Regions from separate parts of the Xanthomonas sp. WHRI 8932A genome, predicted to be linked through region 3. Evidence: predicted binding sites of a transcription regulator. Region 3 holds the regulator's gene; each other region holds the start of a gene.
The links. Region 3 encodes FliA, which starts transcription of late flagellar genes. Its sites were predicted from a motif close to TAAAGTTTNNCNNNCNNNGGCCGATAA; they were not measured.
Positions count from the first base shown of each region.

Region 1: the regulator FliA is predicted to act here: its motif matches at 1,620-1,646, upstream of VC212_RS15650 (methyl-accepting chemotaxis protein).
Region 2: the regulator FliA is predicted to act here: its motif matches at 5,437-5,463, upstream of VC212_RS02850 (HD-GYP domain-containing protein).
Region 4: the regulator FliA is predicted to act here: its motif matches at 3,503-3,529, upstream of VC212_RS04165 (GGDEF domain-containing protein).

Region 1 is NZ_JAYGQQ010000009.1:93,962-101,198, reverse strand. Features, by position in the region: gene VC212_RS15650 (methyl-accepting chemotaxis protein) at 1-1,510, opposite strand, end outside; gene VC212_RS15645 (DNA-3-methyladenine glycosylase) at 1,810-2,430, shown strand; gene VC212_RS15640 (DEAD/DEAH box helicase) at 2,370-6,764, opposite strand.
Region 2 is NZ_JAYGQQ010000002.1:12,933-20,169, forward strand. Features, by position in the region: gene ilvD (dihydroxy-acid dehydratase) at 34-1,872, opposite strand; gene VC212_RS02835 (YkgJ family cysteine cluster protein) at 2,279-2,545, shown strand; gene VC212_RS02840 (gamma carbonic anhydrase family protein) at 2,602-3,147, opposite strand; gene VC212_RS02845 (MFS transporter) at 4,065-5,375, shown strand; gene VC212_RS02850 (HD-GYP domain-containing protein) at 5,526-6,779, shown strand.
Region 3 is NZ_JAYGQQ010000007.1:341,880-349,116, forward strand. Features, by position in the region: gene VC212_RS13690 (hypothetical protein) at 1-226, shown strand, start outside; gene VC212_RS13695 (XVIPCD domain-containing protein) at 331-1,230, shown strand; gene VC212_RS13700 (chemotaxis protein CheA) at 1,461-3,116, opposite strand; gene VC212_RS13705 (protein phosphatase CheZ) at 3,119-3,745, opposite strand; gene cheY (chemotaxis response regulator CheY) at 3,745-4,137, opposite strand; gene VC212_RS13715 (RNA polymerase sigma factor FliA) at 4,173-4,940, opposite strand; gene VC212_RS13720 (MinD/ParA family protein) at 4,937-5,821, opposite strand; gene flhF (flagellar biosynthesis protein FlhF) at 5,808-7,237, opposite strand, start outside.
Region 4 is NZ_JAYGQQ010000002.1:299,029-306,265, reverse strand. Features, by position in the region: gene VC212_RS04175 (NAD(P)/FAD-dependent oxidoreductase) at 1-690, opposite strand, end outside; gene VC212_RS04170 (Rrf2 family transcriptional regulator) at 802-1,281, opposite strand; gene VC212_RS04165 (GGDEF domain-containing protein) at 1,398-3,272, opposite strand; gene VC212_RS04160 (DUF1615 domain-containing protein) at 3,920-5,011, shown strand; RNA gene VC212_RS04155 (sX9 sRNA) at 5,137-5,212, shown strand; partial or broken gene VC212_RS04150 (GAD-like domain-containing protein) at 5,218-6,639, opposite strand; RNA gene VC212_RS04145 (sX9 sRNA) at 6,766-6,841, shown strand; gene VC212_RS04140 (DPP IV N-terminal domain-containing protein) at 7,234-7,237, shown strand, end outside.

The DNA of each region.
Region 1 (7,237 bases), on a different contig from region 3:
GCCCGCCCAGCCGGAAAAACGCCATGCTCTGTTGTAGCTGCTCGGCCTGCGCGCTCATTTCTTCGGCGGTGGCGGCCAGTTCTTCGGAGGCGCTGGCGTTCTGCTGGGTGGTCTGGCTCAGCTGCACCACCGCCGAGTTGATCTGGCTCACACCCGAGGATTGTTCTTCGGAAGCGGCGGAAATTTCCTGCACCAGATCCGAGGTGCGCTTGATGCTCGGCACGATGGTGTCGAGCAGGCGCCCGGCGCGGTCGGCCAGTTCGACGCTGGAACTGGCCACCTCGCCGATTTCCTGCGCGGCCACCTGGCTGCGTTCGGCAAGTTTGCGCACTTCGGCCGCCACCACCGCAAATCCCTTGCCATGCTCGCCGGCACGCGCCGCTTCGATGGCGGCATTGAGCGCGAGCAGATTGGTCTGATAGGCGATGTCGTCGATGATGCCGATCTTCTGCGCAATCTGCTTCATCGCCTGGGTGGTGGCCACCACCGCTTCGCCGCCTTCGATGGTTTCCTTCGCGGCCTGGGTGGCCATGCCGTCGGTGATGCGGGCGTTCTCGGTGTTCTGACTGATCGATGCCGTCATCTGCTCCAGCGAGGCGCTGGTCTCTTCCACGCCGGCCGCCTGTTCGCTGGCGGCCTGCGACAACGACTGCGCAGTGGCGCTGACTTCTTCGGACGCACTGGCCAGCGTCTCGGCACTGGTATTCACCTCGCCCACCACCTGCGACAACTTCTGCACCATGGTGCGCATGGCTTCGAGCAACTGCGCGGTTTCGTCGCGACCGTGTACATCGATGCGCATGGTCAGATCGCCCTCGGACAAGCCGTTGGCGACCGTGACAGCGCGACGGATCGGGCCGGTGACGCTGCGGCTGATCACCACCCCAAGCGCGGCGCCGAGCAACACACCGCCGCAAATGATGGCGATCAGCAATTTGGAACTGCGCGCATGGATGGCGCCGGTTTCTGCGTTGGCGGAGGCGGCGCTGCGCTCGCGCAGTCCGCTCAGATCGGTCATCAAGGTATCCACTTCATCCGAGCTGGCGCGCACCGCACGCGACAATGCAGCAAGTTCGGGATTGGCCTCGCGCAATGCTTCGCGATTGGCGGCTTCGATAAAGCGGCCGCGCTCATCCAGATAGGTCTGCCACGCACGATCGAACTGCGCCAGTTTGGTCTTGCCCTCTTCGGTCTGAAAGCTGCCGCGCGCACGGGTCATGTGATCGACCACCTTGGCGGTGTACTTGTCGATGTTCTGCACATGCGACTGGCGTTCTTCCGCGCTGCTGGCCAGCAACAGGTTGGCGCGTGCGCGGCCTGCGTAGATCAGATTGATGTTGGCTTCCTTGACGTTGGACAGGCCGAGCAACTCGCGCTCGTACAGCGAGGTCGACAGGTCGCTGATGCGTCCGGAGTTGGAATAGCCGACCCACCCGATGCACGCGCCGATCGCCGAGACGATCAGAAACGCCACGATCAGCCTGGTTCCGATTTTGAAGTTGCCTAACATTGGGGAGTTCTCTTTGAGTGCTGCGTGGGCTGCATGCGTTGCATGGGCAATCGACGGTGCTGCGCGTGCCGATCGCACGATGCGGACTCGTCTAACCAATCGTTGATAGCTATCGGCGCTGGCAAAACACGCTTGATATGCTTCGATCGGTACAGCGCCTATTCATGAGATTGGATATGCAGTTTTGTGACAGGTCCGGCGCTCCTGACCTGGCGCGTTCGGAAAAACCCTACCCCCGCTCCGCGGGATGTCCGGGACAGTCCGCAGAGACATCACGACTGGGCGGCTAGGCTGATGCCATGTCGCCCACGCCACTGCCCCGCGCGTTCTACGCACACGATTCGCGCAAGGTTGCGCCGCGCCTGCTCAACAAGGTGCTGGTCAGTGCCGATGGCCGGCGCGGCCGCATCACCGAGGTCGAGGCCTATTGCGGCAGCGACGATCCAGCCGCGCATTCGTTCCGTGGCATCACCCCGCGCACGCAGGTGATGTTCGGCCCACCCGGGCATCTGTATGTGTATTTCATCTATGGCATGCACTGGGCGATCAATGCAGTCTGCGGCGGTGCCCCCGGGCACGCCGTGCTGCTCCGCGCGCTGCAGCCTCTCGCTGGCGTGCAGGCCATGCAGACGGCACGCGGCGCGGCACCGGCCAAGGCACTGACCACCGGCCCCGGCCGTCTGGCGCAGGCATTCGGCGTCACTGCAGCCGACAACGGACTGGACCTGACCGATGCTGGCGCACGTCTATGGATCGAAGACGATGGCACTCCGCCGCCGGCGGTTGCGCTCGCGACGCCGCGCATCGGCATCCGCAAGGCCGTCGACCAGCCATGGCGCTGGGTGGTGCCCGACAGCGCCTATTTGTCGCGCCCGCTCCCGCGCGTGACCGGCACGCGTGCGGCGCTGCCAGGCGACTGAGCCAGCCATTGCTGCATCGGCGTCTGCTCGGCCGCACCTGGCCCGCGTTGCAGAAGGCGCAAGGCCTGCTCGGTGTGTTCGGCGGTGAGGTCCTGCAGCGGTTGGAAGCGATCGGCCGCCCACACCGCCATCGGCACGCCGTCCAGCGATGCGACGCGATTGCCCGGCACGCGCGCCACGCGCTCGCCAGGCAGAATGCTACCCAACAGATTGCTGGGGTCGCTTGCGCTCACGCACACCCAGCGCTGCTGCGGAGCCTGGGCGCGCACGCGGCGCAGGGCCGCGATCGCATCCGGCAAGGCGAACTGCTCGCCAGACAGACCGGCGATGAAACGGCCGCCGCGGATTTCGCCGCGCGCTTCCAGGCGTTGATACATGCGCAGTAGTTCGCGCCAGGGCGGCAACCACGCCGCCTCGCGCTCAAGCAAGCGCCAGCACACCACGCCGTAGCGGCGCAGCAGCGTGCGCGCGACGTGCTCAAGCATCTCTTGATGCCGCTCGCCGGCTTCGGCCAGCGGTAGCTCGGCAAGCGCACGCACCGGCGCCCATCGCCCGGCATCGCGTATGCCCAGAGCAGTGGCACGACGCCGCTGCCGCGAGAGCGCCGACGGCCGCTTGGAGGCCGGCACCAGCAGCGCGCGCAGCCCGGCATAACTGTCGCAATGCGCACGGCCACGCATCACCAGTTCGCTCAGGGCGTCTTCCAGCTCGGTGCTCATCAGGTGCGCGGCATCGGAAATCTCGTCGAAGAACAACGCACCCTGCTGCTGCAGGACCTCCACCACACGCTGCGCGCGCGACCCCAGCGGTGCATCGTCGACCGCACGTGCCAAGCCACTCCAGCGCTGCGCGTCACGGCGCGGCAGCAGCACGATTGGGGTCGCCCGCAATGCGGCGCCGCTACGTCCACCGCCCGGCCGCAAGCGCGCCCACACGGTGCGTCCGGCGGTGCATAAATCATCCAGCCAGGCGGGTTGATAGTCGCGCACACGCGCCGGCAGCACTTCGCTTTCCCACAGCACGGCTGGCGCTTCGAAGCCTTCCAGTTGCCCGACAACCCCCGCCAATGCGTCCGGTCCGGCAACCCGGCTCTCGCTGTCCACATGCTGCCACTCGAACAGAAAGCGCGCGTAATCGCGCTGCGACACTGGCTCGATCTCGCGCCGCAAGCGCCCCAGCGTGTAGCGATGGATGCGCGCCAGCAAATGGCGTTCGCACCATTCTTCCGACGGCGCGTGCGCACTGAATTGACCGGCCATGACATAGCCTTCGCGCTGCAATGCCAGCAATGCCAGCGCGATCTCGTCTTCGGGCAAGCGCAATGCACTGGCCAAGGCCGACACTTGCGCCGGGCCCACTGCCGACAAGCGCCCGCGCAACAATTCGCGCACCGCCCAGTCGCGCTCCCAGTCGGTCACACCGCAGTCGGCCGGCGCTTTCAATGGCGGCTGCGCCGAGGCGTGCGGATACAACGGCATGAACCAATCGATCCGCTCGGCGCTGATCCACAGTGCCGGCGCGCCGTCCATCACCAGGCAACTGGCGCGGCCATCGGCGGCGAGTGCCGTCAACCACGGCTGCCACTGCGCACCGGCCATTTCATCGACCGGCAGCACGCCCAGCCCGACCAGGGCCTCGTGCATCTCTTCGGCATCGCGGGGCTGCGGCCAGGCTTCCTCACGCACCGACGCGATGGCCTGTGGGTCCAAGCGCCCCAGGTCGTCGCTGTTCTGCGGGGTGTAACGACGGCTTTGCACCGCCTGGGTGCGGCGCTCTTCCAGCGGCGCATCGTCCAGAAATGCGTACGGACGCGCATTCAAGGCTTCGGACGCCAGCGGTGACGGCGCAGCCAGATCGCGCGCCACCAGGGTGATGGCACCCGATTCCAGCCCGCGCAGCACCTGCAACCAGCCTTCGCTGTCCATCGCCTGATGCAGGCAATCGTCCAGCGTTTGCGTCACCAACGGATGATCCGGCACCTCGCGCTCGCCAACCAGATTCTCCGCACAGGCCACCTGATCCGGGAACACGGTCGCCAACAGGTCTTCGGATTTCATCCGCTGCAGCTGCGGCGCCACCTTGTTGCCACCGGTGAAACGCGGCAGCGCCATTGCGTTGGTCGCATTCCAGCGCCAACGCACGCCGAACAGCGGCGCATCCAGCAGCGCCTGGATCAGCACATGCTCGGCCGACGACGAATGCAGATAACGGCCAACCTCTTCCAGCGCAAAACTGTGACTGGTAGACAGCGACAACACGATCGCGTCTTCTGTCGCTGCGGCCTGCAATTCAAAATTGAAGGTGCGGCAGAAGCGCTTGCGCAATGCCAGCCCCCATGCGCGATTGATGCGGCTGCCGTAAGGCGAGTGGATCACCAATTGCGTGCCGCCGCTGGCATCGAAAAACCGTTCCATCACCAAACACTGCTGCGTGGGCATGGCGCCCAGCGCCGCGCAGGCATGCGCCAGATAGTCCAGCAGTTGCTGCGCCGCTTCTGCAGAGCAGCCCAGCGTGCTGCATAGCCAATCACGTGCTGCCTGATGCAGTGCTTTGTCGAGTCGGGCCGCAATCTCGCCGCGCAGGCGCGACACCGCTGCTGACAGCTCGTCGCTGCGGCCAGGCGCTTCGCCCAGCCAGAACGGGATATTCGGCGGCGCGCCCTTGGCATCTTCTACCCGCACGCGCCCGGCATCCACGCGCAGGATGCGGTAGCTGGCATTGCCGAGTTGGAACACGTCGCCGGTGAGGCTTTCGACCGCAAAATCTTCGTTCACCGTGCCGATCTTTTCGGCCTGCGGCTCCAGCACCACGCTGTAATCGCCGGTTTCGGGAATGGTGCCGCCGGAAGTCAGCGCGGTCATGCGCGCACCGCGGCGCGCATGCAGCCGCCGATGCACCGCATCGCGATGCAGATACCCGGCACGCGGGCCAAGCCGGGTACTGAAGCCCTCGCACAGCATGCGCACCACGCTATCGAAGGTGGCACGGCTCAACTGGGCGAACGGCCACGCGCGCCGCATCAGCGCAAACAGCGCATCTTCGTCCCAGTCCTCGCAGGCTGCTTCGGCCACGATCTGCTGCGCAAGCACATCCACCGGCGCCAATGGGATACGCAGCACATCCAGTTCGCCGCGCCGGATGCTGTCCAGCAACGCCGCGCATTCGACCAACTCGTCGCGGGTCTGTGGAAACAGCCGCGCCTTCGGCGTGCCGCCGACCTTGTGACCGGAGCGGCCGGCACGCTGCAGGAAGGTGGCGATCGAGCGCGGCGAGCCGAGCTGGCACACCAGATCCACATCACCGATATCCAGGCCCAGCTCCAGCGAGGCGGTGGCCACCAGCACGGTGAGTTCGCCCGCCTTGAGCCGCTGTTCGGCCAGCAGACGCGTCTCGCGCGACAGACTGCCGTGATGCGCGGCAACGCGTTGCTTGCCCAACAGATCGCCCAGATGCCGCGCCGCACGCTCGGCCATGCGCCGCGTGTTGACGAACACCAGCGTGGTGCGATGTTGCTGCGCAAGCATGGCCACGTCGGCATAGACCTGCAGCCATTGGTCGTTGGACATCACCACGCTCAACGGTGTGGGCGGCAGCGCCAACGCCAGATCGCGCTCCCGCGTGTAGCCGATATCGACGATCTCGCAGGGCTGTGGCACGCCGTCTTCGCCAACGCCGACCAGAAACTGCGCCACGGTGTCGATGGGTTTCTGCGTTGCCGACAAGCCGACCCGCGTGATCGGTTGATCGGCCAGTCGCTGCAGCCGCTCCAGGGTCAGGCTCAGATGGCTGCCACGTTTGTCCGCCGCCACCGCATGGATTTCATCGACGATCACCGTGCGCACATGCCGCAACGCACTGCGCCCGGATGCCGAGCCCAGCAGCACGTACAACGACTCCGGCGTGGTCACCAGGATATGCGGCGGCACGCGCCGCGCCTGAGCCCGCTCGCGTTGTGGCGTGTCGCCAGTACGGACCGCCGTGCGCACCGCCACGTCCGGCAGGCCTTCGGCGGCCAGGGCCGCACGGATGCCTTGCAACGGCGCTTCCAGATTGAGATGGATGTCGTTGGAGAGCGCCTTCAGGGGCGACACATACACCACCCGCGTTTGGTCAGGCAGCGCACCGCCGTTGTCCAGGCCGTCGCGGATCAGCGCATCGATCGCCGCAAAGAACGCGGTCAGCGTCTTGCCCGACCCGGTCGGCGCCGCCACCAGCGTATGCCGCCCTGCCTGGATCGCCGGCCACGCAGCGATCTGCGCAGGCGTGGGCGCAGCAAAGGTCCGCGCGAACCACGCGGCGACCGCAGGATGGAAGTGCAGCAGAACAGGATGCATGGGCGATGCCCGACACCACGACGCCAACCGGCCGCCCGGCAATCGGATTCAACTCGACGAGAGTGCAATGGATGGGGGTCGGCAGCAGCCCACACAAGCCGGATGCGGCGTTGGCAGTGAACGATTTAGAGCGACTAGACAAGACTACGCCGCGACCATCAAACGGGTGCAGCCGCCAGGCGGGCACGCTCGGTGCCCGAAATCCTGTTTACCACGCTTGCACTCTGGTGCCCGTGTACCGTCCACGTCCGCTTCGCGGTGGCTCGCTACGTTGTGCTGGCCGCTCTTGGTGCAAGCAAGCAAGACTAAAGCGCGAGCACCCGACGGGCGCGGCCGGTGCTCGCGCTTTTATGTATCGCGCTTGCACTCTGGTAGTTGTGCGCCGTCCACGTCCGTTTCGCAGTTGGTGGCTACGTTCTGTTAGCAGCTCCTGCTGCGGCATGGCTTGGGCCGGACTGCGGGGTGCGGGATTG
Region 2 (7,237 bases), on a different contig from region 3:
CTGCGGACGGCATGGGCCTGGCTCGGAGCTATCTCAGCCGTCCAACAACGCCTTGTCCCGCACCGCGCCCTTGTCCGCGCTGGTCGCCAGTAACGCATACGCCTTCAACGCCGTGGTGACTTTGCGCGGGCGCACTTCCACCGGCTTCCAGCCCTTGGCGTCCTGCTCGGCGCGACGACTAGCAAGCTCTTCGTCGGACACCAGCAGATTGATCGAGCGATTGGGGATGTCGATCAGGACCTTGTCGCCATCGCGCACCAAACCGATCGCGCCGCCTGCGGCCGCTTCCGGCGAGGCGTGGCCGATCGACAGGCCCGAGGTGCCGCCGGAGAAGCGGCCGTCGGTGAGCAGGGCGCATTGCTTGCCCAGGCCCTTGGATTTGAGATAGCTGGTGGGGTACAGCATTTCCTGCATGCCGGGGCCGCCCTTGGGGCCTTCGTAGCGAATCACCACGATATCGCCGGCTTTGACTTCGTCGGCAAGAATGCCCTTGACCGCCGAATCCTGGCTTTCGTAGACGCGGGCGTTGCCTTCGAAGACATGGATGGATTCGTCCACGCCAGCGGTTTTCACCACGCAGCCATCGCGGGCGATATTGCCGTACAGCACGGCGAGGCCGCCTTCCTGCGAGAACGCGTGGGCGACATCGCGAATGCAGCCGTCGCTGCGGTCGGTATCCAGGCTGTCCCAGCGCGTGGCCTGGCTAAAGGCGATCTGCGTGGGGATGCCGCCCGGTCCGGCCTTGTAGAACGTATGCACCTTTTCATCGCCGGTCTGGGTGACATCCCATTGCGCGATGGCGTCGGCCAGGGTGCGTGCATGCACTGTGGCTGCGTTGGTGTGCAGCAGGCCGCCACGTGCGAGCTCGCCGAGAATGGCCATGATGCCGCCAGCGCGATGCACGTCTTCGATGTGGTACTTGGGCGTATTCGGCGCCACCTTGCACAGCTGCGGCACGCGCTTGGACAGGCGGTCGATGTCGCGCATGCCGAACGGTACTTCGCCTTCCTGCGCGGCGGCGAGCAGATGCAGGATGGTATTGGTCGAGCCGCCCATGGCGATGTCCAACGTCATCGCATTTTCAAACGCTTCGAAGGTGGCAATGCCGCGCGGCAGTGCGGTGGGATCTTCGCCGCCATACCAGCGGTGGCACAGTTCCACCGCCACGCGTCCCGCACGCAGGAACAACTGCTCGCGGTCGGCATGCGTGGCCACCACGGTGCCGTTGCCCGGCAGCGACAGGCCCAGCGCTTCGGTCAGACAGTTCATCGAGTTGGCGGTGAACATGCCCGAGCACGAGCCGCAGGTGGGGCAGGCGCTGCGTTCGAATTCGGCGACTTTCTCATCCGATGCGCTGTCGTCGGCAGCGATCACCATGGCGTCGATCAGATCGAGTTTATGTTCGGACAACTTGGTCTTGCCGGCTTCCATCGGGCCGCCGGAGACGAACACGGTCGGGATATTCAGCCGCAACGCGGCCATCAACATGCCCGGGGTGATCTTGTCGCAGTTGGAAATGCACACCAGCGCGTCGGCGCAATGCGCATTGACCATGTACTCGACCGAGTCGGCGATGATTTCGCGGCTGGGCAGCGAATACAGCATGCCGTCGTGGCCCATCGCGATGCCGTCGTCCACGGCGATGGTGTCGAACTCCTTGGCCACGCCGCCGACGCGCTCGATCTCGCGCGCGACCAGCTGACCAAGATCCTTCAGGTGCACGTGCCCGGGCACGAACTGGGTGAAGGAATTGGCGATGGCGATGATGGGCTTGTGGAAGTCCCCATCCTGCATGCCGGTGGCGCGCCAAAGTGCGCGCGCGCCGGCCATGTTGCGGCCGTGGGTGGAGGTCTTGGAGCGGTATTCGGGCATGGCGATGTCGACGACTGATCAGCGAGCGGTGGCTGGCAATTAGAGCGCGTCGCGACTGTTGCTGCTGCAACCGTCACGGCGCGTTCTGGCGATCGGTCACGGTAGCACGCAGCCGCCAGGCACGAGCGCGGCGGCAGGCGAGCACGGATGCGGCGAACGCGTGGCCGGGCAGGCATGTGCGGCTAGTCGAACGGTTCATCGATGCGGCGCGACACGCGCGTTTTCCAGGCTGCGCGCATGCGCGCCGGTTCAGGGGGAGCCACGACAACCACAGTGCTCACCGTCAGGCGGGCGCATTCGCGCCGCAGCGTCGTCGCCAACCATGCGAATCGCGGGGCTGCGTGCCTCGCCCGCACGCACCTGACGTTCGCTCGCTACGTTCTGCTGGCCGCTCTAAACTGCGCGCATGACCTCTGCCATGTCGTGCCGCGCCGGCTGTGCCGCGTGCTGCATCGCGCCCTCGATCAGTTCGCCAATCCCCGGCATGCCCAACGGCAAGCCGGCCGGGGTGGCGTGCGTGCAGCTGGACGCGCAGCTGGGCTGCCGGTTGTTCGGGTCGCCGCAGCGCCCGGCGGTGTGCGGCAGCCTGCGGCCGTCGCTGGAGATGTGCGGCACATCGCGCGAACAAGCGTTGACGATGCTGACGGCGTTAGAGCGCGCCACGCAGCCCTGAAAGACCAGCCCTGTGCTGCTGCGTCGACGCCAGTCAGGAGTGGGCCGTGCGGCTGCTCAGTCGCGGACAGGCGCGCTCAGATACTGATCCTTAAGCCGCACATAATGTTGCGCGGAGTAGTGCAGGCTTTCGATTTCCTTGTCGCTGAGCGTGCGCGCCAGCTGCGCCGGATTGCCCAGCCACAATTCCGCTTCGCCAACCACTTTGCCCGGCCCCACCACCGCACCGGCGCCAACAAAGCCGTAGCGTTTGATGGTGGCCCCATCCAGTACGCAGGCGCCCATGCCGATCAGGCAAAGGTCTTCGATGGTGCAGGCGTGCAGGATGGTGCCGTGGCCCACGGTCACGTCCTCGCCGATGATGGTTGGATAGCCGGCCTTGTTGAACGGGCTGTGGTGGCTGACGTGAATGATGGTGCCGTCCTGCACATTGGTGCGTGCGCCGATCTGCACGTGATTGACGTCGCCGCGGATCACCGTGCCTGGCCACACCGATACATCGTCGCCCAGGCTCACCTTGCCGATGATGGTGCAGGCCGGGTCGACATAGACGCGTTCACCCAGCTGTGGGGTGTGTTCCAGAAACGGGCGAATCGGGGTCACGGCACTCTCCGGTCAATCAACGTGCCGCCAACTGCGGACACGCCTGGATGATACCTGTGCGGTGCGGACTGCCGCGGCAGTGGTCGTGCTGTGCAATGGATGTCGCCAGATGCGCACGTGCGTTGTGGATGCTGTGGACGCGGCATGCCGCGATGTGTGTTGGGCCAGGCTGTGGTCAATCGCTGCAGACGAATAGCGCCCCTTTGAAGTCACACGCTGTGTTGCTGCCTGAGCATGCTGCACATCCGGCAATCCGACAGACACGCAGCGCGTCCGCTGCCCATGATGCATGCATGACAAGGAGCAGATAACAAACTACGGCGCGGCCACCGGCCGGGCAGGGCCGCTGCTCGGAATCGGTATTGCCGACTCGTACGCTCCGGTTATGCACGCGCTGTCCGCACCCACCTGACGGCTGTTTGAGCGGGTTTGTTAGGCGCTCCAAGCCGCATGGAGCGTTGTCGCCGTGATATTCGCCGACGAAGTGCATTGCGCAAGTTGTCGCAACGCTGCGTACAAGCACCGCACACGCTCGTCGAAGGCGATCTCGCACAGCTAACGAGATAACGCTGCGGAGGCGAACGCTGCGGCCGCGCCAGATCTGATCGCCAGGCGCGCGCCGTACCTGAAGGAGCAGCCGGCAACGCAGAGAGCACACCCGAACGCATCGCTGCGCAAGCGAAGTCCGGTTCGCCGGCCGTCCGATAAGCGCACAACACTGCGGTAATCGGTCTTGAACACCACCTGCAATCGGCCTAGCGTGCATGCGGTTGCCACGCGTTGATCGCGGTCTGCCACACGTACCCGTTTTTCCAGTTGGCGGCCACGTGGCGTAGCACGGCGCACAAGACACGCCGCGATACCGCACGTCCTGCAGCGACACTAGACCAGCACGCCTCATCTCACAGGACACGCCAATGCTCCAAAGCACCCCAACTTCCACGCACTTTGTCCTGGAGCGCATGACGCCGTTCCAGTGGAGGGCCGTGGCGGTGTGCGTGCTGCTGACGATGCTCGACGGCTTCGACGTGATGGCGATGGCATTCACCGCTCCGCACGTGTCGGCCGACTGGCAGCTGTCGGGCAAGCTGCTGGGGGCGCTGTTCAGTGCCGGGCTGGTCGGCATGGCGGTGGGCTCGCTATTGCTGGCGCCGTTGGCAGACCGCATCGGCCGCCGTGCGCTGATCCTGGTGTGTCTGGCCATCCTGACCGTCGGCATGGGCGCGTCTGCGCTGGCGGGCGATGTGTGGCAGCTGGGCGCGCTGAGGGCATTCACCGGGGTCGGGATCGGCGGCATGCTGGCCTGCGTGGCGGTGACCGCTGCCGAATATTCCACCGCACGCTGGCGCAGTACGGCGACGGTGCTGCAGGCCACCGGCTACCCGGTCGGGGCGACGATCGGGGGCGCGATCGCCGCGCTGCTGGTGCAGCACTGGTCCTGGCCATCGGTGTTCTGGCTCGGTGCGCTCGGCTCGCTGCTCTGCGTGCCGCTGGTGCTGGCCTTTTTGCCCGAATCGCTGGACTTTTTGATCGCCCGCCGGCCGCCCCACGCGCATGCACGCTTCAATGCGGTGCTGGCACGCATGGGGATGGCGCCGCATCCGCAGTTGCCGCTGCCACCTGCGCAGGCGGCAGGGCAGGCGCAGGGGTATGCGGCCTTGTTCGTGGGTAAGCTGCGGCGGCAATCGCTGCTGATCGCGCTGGCGTTCTTCCTGCTGATGTTCGCGTTCTACTTCGTGCTCAGCTGGACGCCCAAGCTGCTGGTGACCGCCGGCCTGTCGGCTGCCGAGGGCCTTACCGGCGGGGTGCTGCTGAACCTGGGTGGCATTGTGGGCGGCACGTTATTCAGTTGGCTGGCCCTGCGCGGGCGCTTGTCGCGGCTCACCGCCGGCGCACTGGTGCTGGTGGCGATCGGGATGGTCGCGTTCGGGTTGAGCAGCACGGTGCTGAGTTGGGCATTTGTCACCGCGTTGCTGACCGGTGCGGCCCTGACGGCGGCGATGGGTGGGCTGTATGCGGTGGCGCCGGTGGTCTTTACCGCGGCGGTGCGCTCCACCGGCATGGGCTGGTCGATCGGGATCGGGCGTCTGGGCGCCATTGCCTCGCCGCTGTGCGCCGGGGTGCTGCTGGATGCCGGTTGGTCGCCGGCCATGTTGTATCTGGCCTGTGGCGTGCCGTTGCTATTGGCCGCTGCTGCGGTGGTGGCGATGCGCTTGCCGGAGCGCTGAACTGCTCAGCTTGCGGTGCCCAATGCCGGCTGGTGTGGCGGCTGCGGTTACGTTCGTAGACCAAAGAAATCGCGACCGGTGCCGATAACTCCGGAGACCGCCAAGCCCGTGGCGGACTCTTCCGTGGATATTGTGCAGACCAGCGCCGGCATGCTCAGAACCATCGACTCCGACCAACTCCGTCCCGGCATGTATGTCTACAAGCTGCTGGGCGCGTGGGTGCACCATCCGTTCTGGAAAACGTCCTTTCTGGTCGATTCCGACGACGTGGACAAGATTCACGGCAGTCGGATCGAGCAACTGGTGATCGACACCGCCCGCGGCCTGGATGTGGACACCGGCGCGACGGTCGACGAGCAGGAGACGGGCCAGACGCCATCGCCGCCGCCCACGCCGGAACCGGAGCCAGAACCGCCGGAGCCGGCGTCCACCGCGCGCAGTGCACGGACCAACAGCGTCACCGCGCAGGTCGGGATCGAAGCCGAGGTGGTGCGGGCGCGGCGTATTTTTGAAGACGGCCGCGACATGGTGGAAGCGATGTTTCGCGACGTGCGGCTGGGGCGCACCGTCGACACCGAGGCGGCCATGCCGCTGGTGGAAGCCATCAACGATTCGGTACTGCGTCATCCGCAGGCCTTGATCAGCGTGGCGCGGCTCAAGACCGCCGACGACTACACCTATCTGCATTCGATGGCCGTGGCCGGGCTGATGAGCGGGCTGGCGCGGCAGCTCGGTCTGCCCGAGGCGCAGGTGGTGGAAGCGGCGATGGGCGGCCTGCTGCACGACATGGGCAAGGCGGTGACGCCGTTGGATATTCTCAACAAGCCCGGCCGGCTTACCAACGACGAGATGGAAGTGATGCGCCAGCATCCGCTGGATGGGCATCGCCTGCTGATGGCCGGCGGCGTGCAGAACGCGGTGGTGCTGGAAATTGCGCTGCATCATCACGAAAAGATGGATGGCAGCGGATACCCCAACTGCCTGGTCGGCGAAGACATCTCGCTGATGTCGCGGATGGGCGCGGTGTGCGATGTGTACGACGCCATCAGTTCCGACCGCCCCTATAAACGCGCCTGGGACCCGGCCGAATCGCTCAAGCAGATGGCGTCGTGGAAGGGTCACTTCGACCCGGCGATCTTTCAGGCGTTCGTGCGCCGGCTGGGCATTTATCCGGTCGGCTCGCTGGTGCGGCTGGAATCGCAAAAGTTGGCCGTGGTGATCGAACAGACCCCGGACGCGCTGCTCAAGCCCAAGGTGCGCGTGTTCTATTCGGCCAAGTTGCGCAGTCACGTGCTGGTGCAGGACATCGACCTGTCGCGGCCCGACTGCCAGGACCGCATTGCGCAGATGGAAAGCCCGACCGACTGGGGCTTCCGCGATCTCGAGAAACTCTGGCTGCCGTAAGCGCGCTGCGCAGCGCTGCCTTGCCGGGCGTTGCATGTGCCGCGTGGGCGGGCGCGGCCGTCGGTGATCTCGACAGTGGGCTGCGGCGATAACGCCGTGGCAGCCATCGCGGCTGGCTCGCCTGCGAGCGGTACTTGCCTTCCCGCCTTCCCGCCTTCCCAGCACCAAGCACCCAGCACCCAGCACCCAGCACCCGTCCGCGGACTAGCGAGCGCGACCATGCTGCGCTGCAGCTTGGCAATGTAGTTATGATCAATAACTATTCCGGAACGCAATCACTTGCCGACCGGATCTCATGTCCAAGCCGTGCCTGGATCACCGCCGTCCCCCGCACATCGCAGCGCTGCTGTACCGATGGCAGGCGCATGCGTGGAAGAGCGGTGCGGCAGACGCACGGACGCGTGCGCAGATATCGCACGTACCGGCAGCCTGCATGTCCACATCGGCAGGCCTGGCCG
Region 3 (7,237 bases):
TGATGGTATGGCGCCTGGTCTGTTCGCTTTTGATGCGGACGGTACGACGCTGCAGGACGCCGGTTTGTCTACTGAGCAGACCGCGTCCAGGGAGTTGGCGTTCGGCTATAGCAATGCTGTCCAGCCAGGCCGTTATCGGCTCAAACTGCGCTTTGATCAGAACGCCGAGGCGCTGGTTGCGGCTAATGCGCAACTTCTTGTCGCTTACACCTACAAAGGAAAGTGAGGGGAATGAGCATGGATGATCATGAAAAGCGCTATGCAGTCACTGTCTACGTCGCTGCCGCAGGTACGCCGTTGATAGCCGGAGGCACATCCTTTGGTGGTCATATGTACTACTCGATTGACGACGGAACGACTGTCAAAAGTTATGGGTTCTCGCCTATCAAGCATGGCGAGGCTAGCGGGCCAGGAAAAGTTTCGTTCAATGATGTCGACACCTATCAAAAACCTTATTACTCACGCACGATGGAGATCGATAAGGCACAGTATGAAAAGCTGGAGGCCTTCGGCGCGGCCCCTGCTAAGCACGGATTCAATATGGAATATCACGGTGCTAAAAACAGTTGCATCGACTTCACATGGGATGCGCTCAATCATGCTGGACTGCACCGGAAGACAAAAGATGGAGTTGATAAAGGATTTGAGGGGGATATCAGACCCGTAGAAAACGTAGATGATATCAAGAGCATTCCTGCTCCTATGCCTAAAAGTGAGTTGAATGAGGAGCACAACAATCCGAAGCCCAAGCAGGAACTTTGGCAGAAGGTGATTGGCGAGGCGCGGTCGCCCGGTGAGCAGGTATCTCCGCTACAGGAAGCAGCGCAGGTTGCGAGACTTCCAACAGATCCGCTGTATCGCCAAGCAGAAGAGGCCGTTCGCCGCCTTGAGCAGGGTCTCGGTCGGGAGTACGACGACAACAGCGCCCGGCTGGCAGCAAGCAGCGCACATCTGGCCAAAGAAAACGGACTGTCGCGGATCGATCATGTCGTGCTGAGCGAGAACACCAAGTCCGTACAGCAGGGCGAGAATGTTTTCGTTGTAGAAGGTGCGTTGAGCGATCCCGCTCACAAGATGGCGCATATGAAGACGAGTGATGCGATTGCGCAGCCCGTCGAGCAATCCTTGGCGCAATTGCAGGCCTTGGGCGAAACGCAGCGCCAACAGCAATCCCAGCAGCAGGAGCAACAGCGAGAGCAGTCGATTGCGCCTCAACACCGGATGGTGTGAGGGCTAGTGAAGTAACGGTTCCGAAATAACGGTTCCAGTTTCACTTCCACGGCAGCCTGGCCGTCGCCAAACCATCGCGCCCATGCCTGCGCGCGTAGCGGCATAGATCGGCAGCGATGCTGCTAGTGAAACGACAACGGCCGCAGTACGCGGCCGTTGTCGTTAGATCAGGCAGCCAGGATCGTCTTCCCGATTCCCGATTCCCGATTCCCGATTCCCGATTCCAAAGATCAATGATCGCTGGAGCGCAATCCATCCACATCCAGGATCAGCGCCATTCGGCCGTCGCCGATGAGGGTGGCGCCGGCATAGCCGGGCAGGCCGCGCAGGGCGCGGGGGAGGGGCTTGATCACTACTTCCTCGCGGCCGCGGACCTGATCCACCACCAGGCCGAAGCGGGTTTCGCCGGCCTGCAGCAGCACCACGGTCAGCAGCGGCGGTTGATCGGCGGGCACGCCCAGCCAGCGGCGCAGGTCGATCAGCGGCAACGTGTGCGATCGGCGGTCCAGCACGGCGCGGCCGTCGAACCAGCCCAGCGAGGTCTGCGGTGCGTGCAGCACTTCGACCACGCGCGCCAGCGGCAGGGCGTACACCGCTTCGCCGGCCTGCACCAATAGCGTGGGCAGGATGGCCAGGGTCAACGGCACGCGAATCATGAAGCGGCTGCCACGGCCCAGTTCGGACTGGATCTGGATCTGCCCGCTCAACTCGCGGATACGCGACTGCACCACGTCCATGCCGACGCCGCGGCCGGAGATATCGGTGACTTCGGCCTTGGTCGAAAAGCCCGGCATGAAGATCAGATGCAGACACTCGTCGGTGCTCAGACGCGCAGCTGCTTCGGCATCGATCAGGCCCTTGTTGCGGGCGATTTCACGCAGACGTTCCGGGTCGATGCCGGCGCCGTCGTCCTGGATTTCGATGCTGACGTAGTCGCCTTCCTGCTGCGCAGACAGGCGCACATGGCCGCTGCGTGGTTTGCCAGTGGCTTCGCGCAATGCCGGCGATTCGATGCCGTGGTCGATCGCATTGCGCACCAGATGCACCAGCGGGTCGGCCAAGGCTTCGACCAGATTACGATCGAGCTCGGTTTCGGCGCCGACCAGTTCCAGCTCAACTTCCTTAGACAGGGTGCGCGCAACGTCGCGGGCCACCTTGGGGAAGCGCGAGAACACCTTGCTCACCGGCTGCATGCGGGTGCGCATGACCGCGGTCTGTAGGCGGGCGGTGGCGATATCCAGCACGCTGACCGCGCGGTCGAGTTCTTCATCGCGCAGACGGGTGCGCAAGGTCTTCAACCGGTTACGCGAGAGCACCAGTTCGCCGATCAGATTGACGATGGCGTCCAGGCGCTTGGTATCCACGCGCACGGTCTGTTCGGCTTCGGCGCCACCCTTGGCGCCAGCTTTCGGTGCGGCCTTGGCGCCCGGCGCCGGCGCGGCATGGCCGTCGTCGTGCGCAGGCGCCGCAGCTGCGGCCTTGGGCGCGGCCTTGACCGCCGGCGGTCCGCTCTTGGCATCGAACTGTGCGATCAGCGACGGCGGTGCATGCGGCACGGGTTCGCCCGAGCCCATTGCATCCAGCATGGCCTGCAGATAATCCAGCGACTGCTGCGCGGCATCGAAGTGATGCGCCTGCAGCACTGCCTGGCCCGAGCGCGCCATGCCGAGGGTTTCTTCGGCGGCGTGGCACAGCTCCACCATGGGCTTGATCGCCAGAAAGCCGGCGCCGCCCTTGAGCGTGTGGAAGCCGCGGAACACCGCGTTGAGCTGGTCGGCTTCGTCTGGCGCCTGTTCCAGCGACACCAGCTGTTCGCCGAGGCGATCCAGGATTTCCTGGGCCTCGACGATGAAATCGGCAGCAATATCGTCTGGAACAGCACTCATGGTTACAACCCCAATCCGGACAGCAAATCGTCGGCGTCGTCTTGCGACACCGCGTGACGGTCCAGGCCCTTGACCGCAGGACCGGCAAGACCGCCGTCGTCTTTCTTCGGCTCGGTGCTCTTGGGCGGCAGGCCCAGCGCGCCGAAGCCTTCATGCACGCGGCGCACGATCCCGGCCACGCGGCGAATGATCTGCCCGCTGAGGTCCTGGTAGCTCTGCGCCAGCGACAGCTCGGTGAGGTTGTGGCGCATCTGGTCCATCAGCGCGCCCTGGTCCTGATTCAGACCGCCGTCGCGCAGCTTGTTGGCCAGCTCGCGGCATTCTTCGACCAGATCCAGGGTGCGATGGCTGGCCTTTTCGGTCATTTCCACCACGTGGTCCAGGCGCGAGCAGGCATCGTCCAGTTCGCCGGCTTCTTCGGGCACGGTGGGCAGCTCGCCCAGCGCCTGCCCAAGTTCGCGCGCGAGCCGGCTCAGGCCCTGCATCATCGGACGCGTGCGCAGGGCGGCGAGGTGATCGACCTCGCGCTTCCACGCAGCTTCGTCACCGCTTTCCAGTGCATCAAGCGCACCTTGCAGACGCTCGATCAACGCAGCGCGTTCGGCATTCGTCTCCACGGTGGCGTTCATCAGGCGGTCGCCGCCAGACGTTCGAACACCTTGCCCAGCTTTTCTTCCAGCGTCTGCGCGGTGAACGGCTTGATGATGTAGCCGTTGACGCCGCACTGCGCCGCTTCGATGATCTGCTCGCGCTTGGCTTCGGCGGTCACCATCATCACCGGCAGGTGCTTGAGCTTGGCGTCGGCGCGGATGTTGCGCAGCAGGTCGATGCCGGTCATGCCGGGCATGTTCCAGTCCGTCACCACGAAATCGAACGGGCCAGAGCGCAATGCAGCCAGCGCGCTGTTGCCGTCTTCGGCCTCTGCGGTATTGGTGAAGCCGAGATCTGCCAACAGATTCTTGACGATACGTCGCATCGTCGAGAAGTCGTCCACGATCAGGATCCGCATGTTCTTATTCACATCAAGCTCCTAACACGAAAAAATACGCGAAAAAATTAGTCGTCAATTTCGACACCGGCGTCGGCCAGTTCGAAGACTTTGAGGCGGCCGCGCAAACGCACTACGGCCTGGCCATGGATCTGGCAGACGCGCGACTCGCTGACACCGAGCACAGCGCCGATTTCCTTCAGGTTCAATTCCTGTTCGTAGTACAGCGACAGCACCAGCTGCTCGCGCTCTGGCAACTGGCCGATGGCCTTGCCCAGCTCGCGGCCGAATTCGCCACGCTCCATCATCTGCTGCGGGTTGGGGCCACCCTTGGCGGTGGTGTCCAGCTCGCCGTGATCTTCGATGCGCGATTCTAGGCTCAGCACCTGGCCGCGTGCGGCGTCTTCCATCAGGCGCAGGTAATCGGGCAACGGCATTTCCATCGCGGCGGCCACTTCGGTGGCGGCGGCGGCGCGGCCGGTGTTCTGCTCGATCTTGCGCACTGCGGCGGCAGCGTCGCGGGCACGGCGGTGCACCGAACGCGGCACCCAGTCGCCACGGCGAATCTCGTCGATCATCGAGCCGCGGATACGGATCGACGCATAGGTTTCGAACGAGGCGCCCTGGTCGGAGTCGTAACTGCGCGATGCTTCGATCAGGCCGATCATGCCGGCCTGGATCAGGTCGTCCACTTCCACGCTGGCCGGCAGACGCGCCGCCAGATGGTGGGCGATGCGGCGGACCAGATCGGCGTGCTGGGTCACCACGTCGTTGGCGTTATTGCGCTGCACGGCGCGGTACTGCGCGGTGGCCGTGGTTGCGGTAGCAGTGCTCATGCGGCCACTCCCCGTTGGATGATGCGTTCGACAAAGAACTCGACGTTGCCGCGCGGCACGGTGGGAGCCTGCCAGCGCGAGGTACGGCGTGCGATTTCGGCAATGGCCTGCGCCGACGGACTGGCGGGGTAGGCCTTGATGACGGGTTGCTGACGCTGTACCGACAGGCGCAACCAGTCGTCCTGCGGCACGTGGCCGAGATAGTTCAGCGACACATCGCCGAGGAATTTTTCGCAGACGCGCGAGAGCTTGTCGTACAGCAGGCGGCCTTCGTTGGGGTCGCGCACCATGTTGGCGATGATCTGCAGGCGGTCCACGCCGCGTTCGCGCGAGAGCACCTTGATCAGCGCGTAGGCGTCGGTGATCGAGGCCGGCTCGTCGCAGACCACCACCACGGTGTCCTGAGCGGCCTGGCAGAAGGTCAGCACGCTGTCGGTGATGCCGGCGGCGGTGTCGATGACCATCACGTCCAGGTCGCGTTCCAGTTCGGAGAACACATTGACCAGGCCGATGTGCTGGGCCGGAGCCAGTTCCGCCATGTGGCGGCGACCGGAGGCGGCCGGCACCACCAACACGCCGCCCGGGCCTTCGATGATCACTTCATCGAGCGTGCAGCGGCCGGCGATCAGGTCGGCCAGGGTGAACTTGGGCGAGAGTCCCAAGACCACATCCAGGTTGGCCAGGCCAAGGTCGGCATCCAGCAGCAGCGTGCGTTTGCCCATGTCGGCAAGCGCCACGGCCAGGTTGGCGGAGATGTTGGTTTTGCCCACGCCGCCCTTGCCACCGGTCACGGCAATCGTGCGCACCGGGCCCAAAGGCTCGGGACGGGTCGCCGTCAGGGGGAAGGCGTTGGTCAGCTTTGCGTATTCACGCGACTGCATGGTTGTGCTCCGGAGTACAGGGCTTATCGGCAGCGCGCCGTAAATCTTCAAGACGAAGAACGAGACTGGCGGCATTGGCGCGGTGCAGGTCGTCGGGGACCCGCTGTCCGTCAGTCACCCAGGTGATGGGCAGTTGGTGGTCGACCACCACCGACAAGGCGCTGCCGAAGCGGCCGGTCTCGTCGAGTTTGGTCAGCACCACGCCTTGGGGTTTGGCGTGGGCGAAGCGGCGCACGACCTCGTCGAGGTCGGCAAAATGGGAGTTGGCGGGCAGCACCAGCAGCGAGGTGACCTGCTGGGCGGCGCGCAGCCAGTTGAGCTGGGCAGCCAGGGCGCGGTCGCGCTGGCCCATGCCGGCGGTGTCGATCAGCACCAGCTTGTAGTCGCGCAGGCGATCCAGCAGCGCGAGCAGGCTTTCGGCGCTGTCGGCCTCGTGCACGGCGATGCCGAGCTGGCGGCCGTAGCTGTGCAGCTGCTCGCGGCCACCGACGCGCAAGGTGTCGGTGGTGACCAGGGCCACGTCGCGCGGGGCGTGCTGGGCGGCGAAGCGCTGCGCCAGCTTGGCGATGGTGGTGGTCTTGCCGGCACCGGTGGGGCCGACCAGGGCGATCACGCCGCCGCGTTCCAGCGGGTCGATCGGAGCCACCGGCAGACGCTTGGACAGCAGGCCCAGCATCAGTCCGCGGCCGCGGTGCAATTCGGTATCGGCCGGGATCTGCATGGCGACATCGCGGGTCAGGCCGGCATCGAAGCCGTAGTCGTCCATCAGCTCCAGCGCCTGCGCACGCACCGGGGAGCCACGCAGGCGCTCGTCGGTGAGGCGGTTCATTTCGCGCTCGATCATCTGACGCATCAGCGCCAGTTCGCCACGCAGCTGCTTGAGTTCTTCGTCGTTCTGCGGGACCGGCGCGGCGGCCACCGGCACCGCGGCCAGCGCGGCGGGGGCGACGACGATCGGCGGCAATGCGGCCGGCGGCAGGATCTGCGGCAGCGCGTCGTCCAGGTTGAAGTCGGCCTCGTCGTCGAATGCGTCGTCGTCCTGCCCATGCGCGGCGTAAGCCGGGGCGGCGAGGGCTGCGGCAACGACCGGGGTCGGCGCCTGCACCGGAGCGGCCTGTACGGCGGGGCGCTGCACCGGGGCGGTAGTCAAAAAGTCGGCGAACAGCTGTTCCGGCACGGCCGACAGCGCGTGTTCCTGACGCTGCACAACCGGGGCGGCGACATCCTGCACGGCCGGCATCGGCACCACGCTGCGGATCGGGGCGGCCACCGGGGCCTGACGCGGCACGCTGACCGGCTGACGCAGGGCCATCGCAGCAATCATTTCTTCGGCGGCGCTGGCAACGCGCTGGCGGTGGCTCATGCCGGTCTCGGCGGCCGGCTTGAGCGGGGCATGCACCGGAGCGGCGGGGCGGG
Region 4 (7,237 bases), on a different contig from region 3:
ACTGATCTCGGTCTGTGGGGTGATGAACACCCCGTCCAGCGCAAAGGTCTGTCCGTCTCGCAGTACCAATTCAAGCGTGTCGCCCTCGCCTTGCAGCGCCGTCACCGCGCCGTTCACCAACTGCACGCCGCGCGCCTGGAGTTGCGCGTGTTGGGCCTGATCCAGCACCAGCGTGTCGTTCAAGAACAATTGGGTTGCGCCCCAATCCGGCAACATGCTGGCCTGGTGCGCGGCAAACGCCGTTGTCGCCACGACGCCGATGCGTCCCTGCTGCAGCTCGTAGCCATGACAATACGGGCACACGAACGCCTGCCGACCCCACCGTTCTGCCAGGCCTGCAAGCGCAGGCAAACGGTCGACCATGCCCATCGCCAGAATCAGCCGCCGCCCGGCGTGGACGCTGCCGTCGGCAAGCGTGACTTCGAATGCATCCGCCTGGCCGCATAGCTGCGCCACCGTTCCATCGGCCCATCGCACGCTGGGATAGGCGAGCACCTGGGTTCGCGCCTCATCGGCGATCTGCGCAGGCGATGCCCCGTCGCGGCCCAGAAAGCCGTGCGAGGTGGCGGCAAACCGGTTGCGTCGCTGGCCACTGTCCACCAGCAGGACGGTGCGCCGCGCGCGCGCCAATTGCAGTGCGGCCGACAGCCCCGCGTAACTACCTCCAATGATGATGACCTCATGCTGCATAGAGTATCTCCGCTGCATCTCTTTATGTACTTTTAGATGTTACATGAAAAGACAAGCGACTCACTACCGCACCCACCGATGCGCGACACACTGCTGCCGTGGTTCAGTGCTTCAGTGCTGCTGCGTGCGCTTGCGCTTGCCGGTGGCCTTGCCGGCAGGTGGCGCGCCAGCGCTGCACAGGCTGTCGAACTCGCTGGCCAGTGCGGCCAGGGTCACGCTGCCCAGGCGCTGCAGCAGCAATGCCTCGGCTTCGGCCAATGCATCGGCAATCGCCGCGTTGACCACGCGCTCCACCGCGCACTGCGGGTTGGGATGATCGGCGCCGATCGCGAACAGATGCGGGCCGCCGACTGCGCGATGCACATCCAGCAGCGTCACCTGGGCCAGATCGCAGGCGATCTGCCAACCCCCGTTGTGTCCCTTGCTCGATTGCACGTAACCGGCGCTGCGCAACCCGGCCATGGTCCGGCGCACCACTACCGCATTGGTCGACAGCATGCTGGCGATCTGCTCGGAGGTCATCGGTTGCGCGCTTCTGGCCATGTGCAACAGCACATGCAACATGCGGGAAAGGCGGCTATCGGTTCGCACGCGGTCTTCGGCTTCGCTCGATCGGTTCAGAGGGACGGCATGCCGTCGTCACGCCTGGATTGTGCCGTAGCGTTACCTAATTGTCGCAGCGCAAATTCAAACGGTGCGCCGCAGGCTCAGCACACCGCCCATTGATCGCGCCCGGCGGTCTTGGCGGCATACAGCGCCAGATCGGCCTGGCTCAACAGCACGTCCAGTCCTGCCGCCGGGGTCACGCTCACCGCACCCATGCAGAACCGCACCGGCTGTTCTGCGGGCAAGCCAGGGATCTGGATCGCCGCAACCGCAGTGCGCAAGCGCGCGAACACCGCCGGAATTTCGTCCGCGCCGCAGCCCGGCAGCACCAGCAGGAATTCTTCGCCGCCCAGCCGGCCCAGGCGATCCTGGACGCGCAACGCCAGCAGCGAGGCACTGGCCAGCGCGGTGAGCACCGCATCGCCACTGGCATGGCCGTGCACATCGTTGATCAGCTTGAAGTGATCCAGGTCGATCAACGCCAGCATGCAGGGCGTGTGGGTGCGCAGGGCATGGTCGATCTGTTGCTGCGCTTCGGCGCGGATGGCGCGTCGGTTCGGTAGGCCGGTGAGTTCATCGCGCATGGCCAGCCGCGAGAGTTGTCGGCGATGGCGTGCGACAAACGCCAGCACGATCAACGCGCCCACCAGCAGCAGACACGCAGCGCATAGCGCGATCCACAAGGCGCGCTGTCCGGCTTCGCGCGCCTGCAATGCCAGCTGCGCGGTTTCGCTGCGTCGGCGCAACTCGGCATTTTCCGCCTCGCGCCGCGCGTCTTCATAGCGGGCCTGCAGCCGCAGCATCACCGTGTCGCGCTGGCGGTCAAGGTTCTGCGCGCGCAGCGCGTTGGCGCGCTGCAGCTCCTGGTAGGCCTCGGCATAACGCCCTTCCACCGCCAGTGCCTGGGCGATGGCATCGACCAGCTCCGCCCGCCCGCTCAAGGTGAGGTTCGGGTCGTCGGCCGCTTTGGCCGCGATGATCGCGCTGCCCAGGCTGGACGACTGCAGCGCGGTCAGGGCCTGCAACAGGATGGCGTGGCAGGCAGCCACCCGGCCGATATTGCCCTGCGCCTGCATCAACGGCAGCGCCTCGCGCGCCATCGCCAGCGCCGCTGCGGCATCGCCAGTCTTGATCAAGGCTTCGCTGGCGCTGGTCAACGCTGCCGCCACGCCGGCCTGATCGCCCAGCTCGCGGCTGAGCGCCAGCGCGCGCCGGAAGTGCAGCAATGCGGCGGCGGGTTGCTGCAGTGCCAGCGTGGCACCGTATTCGTATTCGATCAGGCTGCGCTGAAAGCGCGCTGGTTGGTCGTGCAGGCGCGCCAGGGCGCGCTGCAGGTAATCCTGCGCATCGTTGTCGTCGGCCACGCGGCCTGCGACGCGGCTGGCCAACGACCCCAGCTGGGTCAGGCCATCCAGCTCAACGCTGAGCAGGTGTTCGCGCACGGCGCATTGGTAGCTGGTCTGCGCGGCGCTCCAGGCCTCGTCGCTGCTGCCGGAGGCCAGCATGCTCCACATGTCGACCGCTTCGATTTCGCACAACAGATCGCTGCGCCGTAGTGCGCGCGCCTGCTGACGTAAGCCATTCAGCCGCGCCACCATGCTGCGATTGGGGTTTTCGCGCACGTCGCTGAGCGCCTGCACGATGTCCAGCCACAACTGCGCCTGCGCCACATTGCCATGCAATTGGTCCAGCAGGCCGTGGGCCTCGGTGAGCGCGGCCTGGCGCGCCTCGCTGTCTTCCAGCGAGATCAACACGCGCGACTGCGCCAACAGCGCCCAGAACTGCGCATCGCGGTCGCCATCGACGCGGGCCTGTTGCAGCGCACGCTGGGACATCTGCAACGCCCGCATCGGGTCGTCGATCGTGGCCAATTCGATGGTTTTCCAGGGTTGCGGCTGTGCCCAGGCCACGACGCCGAACGACAACAACAAGCACGCAGCGAGCAGGCGGCGCCAGACCATCGCAGGCATGCTCATTGGCGTATCACGGGGAGGGTGGACCACACTGCATGCGCACGCTCTCCACGGCACTGCACCTGACCTGGCCGGGGCTAGCTGTTTGCTGCGGCATCTGAAGACACTCCCGTGGTCGGACAGCGGTGGAATCGCGTGAGCTGCGCGGCAATGCGCGCGCTCGATGTCGTACGGCTGCAAGGGTGACCGGAGGACACGGCAGACGCCGTGATCGCTTTTGATGGTCGAGCCCGTTATCGGCCGGGATGCGCAAGTCTTGAATCCGCTGGATGACGCAGTTGGGCGCGCGGGGTGGCCGGCAGGCCGAGCGGGCAGGCGTTCGGCGCCCGGGATGCAACGGCGTTGCGAGTGGGCGCGCTGTTGGTTTGCGACGCGCACTCCCAGGTCGCCGTCCTGCCAGCGCTGCGTGCCTGCAAGCGCTGCGTGGGCCGCAGTGGATGCGGGACGAGCGCTTGGGATCGATACGGGCTTGCTACCGCACGCGATGCCGATGCCACACCCGGCGCCACGATCGGGCGGCCACGGTCTGACGACAATGGCCACGCCACAGCGCGCGGCCATTGTCGCTTGGCAGCCACATGACGGACGCCACGGCGCGGCCACGTAAACTCCGGCACGGCAGCTGCCGCCCCTGATCGTCTGGAGACGCCGTGACCTTGCCCCTGCCCCGCCTGCTCACCCTGATCGCCATCGCGCTGCTGTCGGCATGTGCCACCCAGGCGCCGCGTGCGCCGCAGCGCTCGCCGGAGGCGGTCAAGGCCGATATCGCACGGCGCCTGCCGGCCAACCTGCCCGATCGCAGCGGCTGGGCCAACGATGTGTATGTCGCGCTCTCGTCGCAGGCACTGGACACCAGCGCCGAGCACATCTGCGCCGTGCTGGCGGTGACCGAGCAGGAGTCGACCTACCAGGCCAATCCCGCGGTGCCCAACCTGGGCAAGATCTCGCGCGCGGAAATCGACCGCCGCGCCAGCGCACACCACATCCCGGCTTTCATGGTCGATGCCGCCCTGCGCATCACCTCGCCGGATGGCCGCAGTTACGCCACCCGTATCGCCGCGGCGCGTACCGAGCAGGAACTGAGCCGCATCTTCGAAGACTTCACCGGCAGCGTGCCGCTGGGCGCGCGCCTGTTCGACGGGCTCAACCCAGTGCATACCGCCGGGCCGATGCAGGTGAGCATCGCCTTTGCCGAACAACATGCCGCGCGCTACCCGTATCCGCCCGACAGCTCGGTCCGCCACGAGGTGTTCAGCCGCCGTGGCGGGCTATGGTTCGGCACCACCCATCTGCTGGGCTACCCCACAACCTACGATGCGCTGCTGTATCGCTTTGCCGACTTCAACGCCGGTTGGTATGCCAGCCGCAATGCCGCGTTTCAGGCCGCACTGAGCAAGGCCAGCGGCATCGCGCTCGCACTGGACGGCGACCTGCTCACGCCTGGCGCCAGCCTGGAGTCACCCGGCGGCACCGAGCGCGCGGTGCGCTCGCTGGGCAGCCAGCTGGCGCTGAGCGACCGCCAGATCCGCAGTGCGCTGGAAGCCGGCAACACACCGGAGTTCGAACAAAGCGCGCTGTATCGCCAGGTGTTCGCACTTGCCGATCGCAGCGCCGGCAAGGCCTTGCCGCGCGCGGTGCTGCCGGGCATCACCCTGGATAGCCCCAAGATCACCCGCACGCTCACCACCGCCTGGTTTGCGCAGCGGGTCAACGAGCGCTGGACGCGCTGCATGAGCAAGTAAGCGACTGGTTTGCCGCGCTGCGCGCAATGCCTGCGCTGCGCACCGGCATCTCATTCCCCACTTAGAGCAGCTAACAAAACTACTGTGCAGCCGCCAGGCGGGCGCGGCCGGTGCTCGGAATCCTCATGTACCACCCGTACACTCCGGTTCCTCCGCGCCGTCCACACCCACCTGACGACTGCTCGCTACGTTTTGTTAGCCGCTCTTAGGCGACTGCTCAACACATCGCCGACAACAGGACCATCTTCCACCTTGCCATCTCTACCGCGTTGATAGTTGATGCCGACCCGACAGGCTGCAGGGTGCATCTCCCAGACCCAGCCATACAGGGCGCGCCCCGTGTCTGGCGGCGAGCGCAGCGGCATGTTCATGCGCAGCCCATCGTCCTGGCCTCGGTCCAGTGTGCACATGACGGTGCCGGCGCCGTCGTCTTCAGCGTCGGGGTCGACGTCGTCCACATGGGTGATGGTGGCGATGATTGCTTCGGCATTCACCCGTTGCTGTAACGCGCGTGGAAGGTCGGCAAGCGGCGGCGCAGCGCGTCCATCGGATGGCTCCTCGACAAATGCATCACTCAACCTCACCTTGCGAAAGTAGTACTCGCTGCGGCCCAGCGTGTTCGAGCCATCCATGGCCGTTGCCATGTCTGCCAGTTCGCCGCTACGCAACAGAAACATGTCGGTACCCGAGCGCATGACCACCAGCTGCGCGTCGTTGGCATCGCTACCACTGGAGTCGGGCCGCAACCGGATGTCCAGCGTCACCTGTTCGTCGCCCATCTCGGTCTGCGTCACTTCATAGCGGCCCGCATACGCACGCACATCGGTGCGTGCAAGACTGCGATGATCGATTTTCCAGAACAGCAGGCGATACTGGCCGTTGGGCTCGAGCGCCAGCATGCGATGCCAATCGATATACGACGACAGGTACACGCCGTGCAGGTCGTTGCCGGACTGTGGCTCGTTGAATAGGCCCTCGAACATGGAGCGCTGCGCTGCGGGCAATGCCTCACCATTGGTCCTCGCTGCATCGGCAACGGTTGCAGGGCCGTCGACGGCATCGCGAAGTCGGGTGTGCAGCGCCAACGCATCGACCTTTTGGACCCGCAACATCTGCATCGAAAACAGCATCTGATCGATCTCGTAGACCTCGCCCGCAGCCAGTGCGCCGCACTCTTTGCGCGCGGCGGCGAGCAGGGCCGATGGGATCAGGGAGTCGCAGAATTCCGCCTCGCACAGGGACTGGTTGAAGAAGTCGTCCAGGCTCCAGCTCAGGTCAGCGGCGGCTTTGGAGACCGGGTCCAGGTAGACCACGTCTTCGTCGGTGGCGGTCAGCTTGCGGTAGTACAGCAGCGCGCCGAAGGGGGTGAGCGCGATCGGAATACGCCGCACCGCATCGGGTGGCGAGACGATCCAGCGATCCAGCACCGGTTGCCATTGCCGGGGGTCGATCAGCGCGAACTGCATGTTCCCGTAGTGCCCCAGCCCTTCTTGACGCCACAGCTCAATTAGACTGGCAGGCAGCAGCGGCGCATAGGCGGCAATCAGATCCGCCGGGGCCGGCTGCGTCTTGCGCGGCGGGTGCGCCTTGATAAAGCGGGACAGTGCCAAGCGGCGGAACCATGACATCAGACGGCCTCCAGTCAACGTTGCGTGCGGTCAGTAAGAGCAGCGAACAAAACGACTGTGCTCACCGCCAGACGGGCGCGGCCGGTGCTCGGTGCTCGGTGCTCGGTGCTCGGTGCTCGGTGCTGCATGGTCCACTCGTACACTCCGGTTCCTCCGCGCCATCCGCACCCACCTGACGACTGCTCGCTACGTTTTGTTAGCCGCTCTAAACCCAGATCGTGCGGCATGATCCTGTGTGGACGACGAGAAGCGTAGTGCATAGCGTGACAGTCCCGTCGTCAGTGGCTGGCCGATCACCGGCGTGCGTGCGGTCCACGGGTGTGATCTGCCTCGGTGGCATCGAGCTCGACGAACCTCATCGGTCACGCTGTGCCGGTGCCGGTGCCGGGCCGGACGATCCGCTCGGCAACCGCTCGATCACAGGTCCGCCCCGCGTCGGTCACGCCCACTCGGTTGCCGAAACGCGTGCGGCCTGCCACCGTCGACAACGGCGCAGACACGACTTCTGGCAGAGGCACCCGGCCCACGTGGCGGGTAGCATCGGACGGTCGCGCCGACCGCATTGCGCGCTCCTTTCGTCCCGGAGAGTCCTACATGC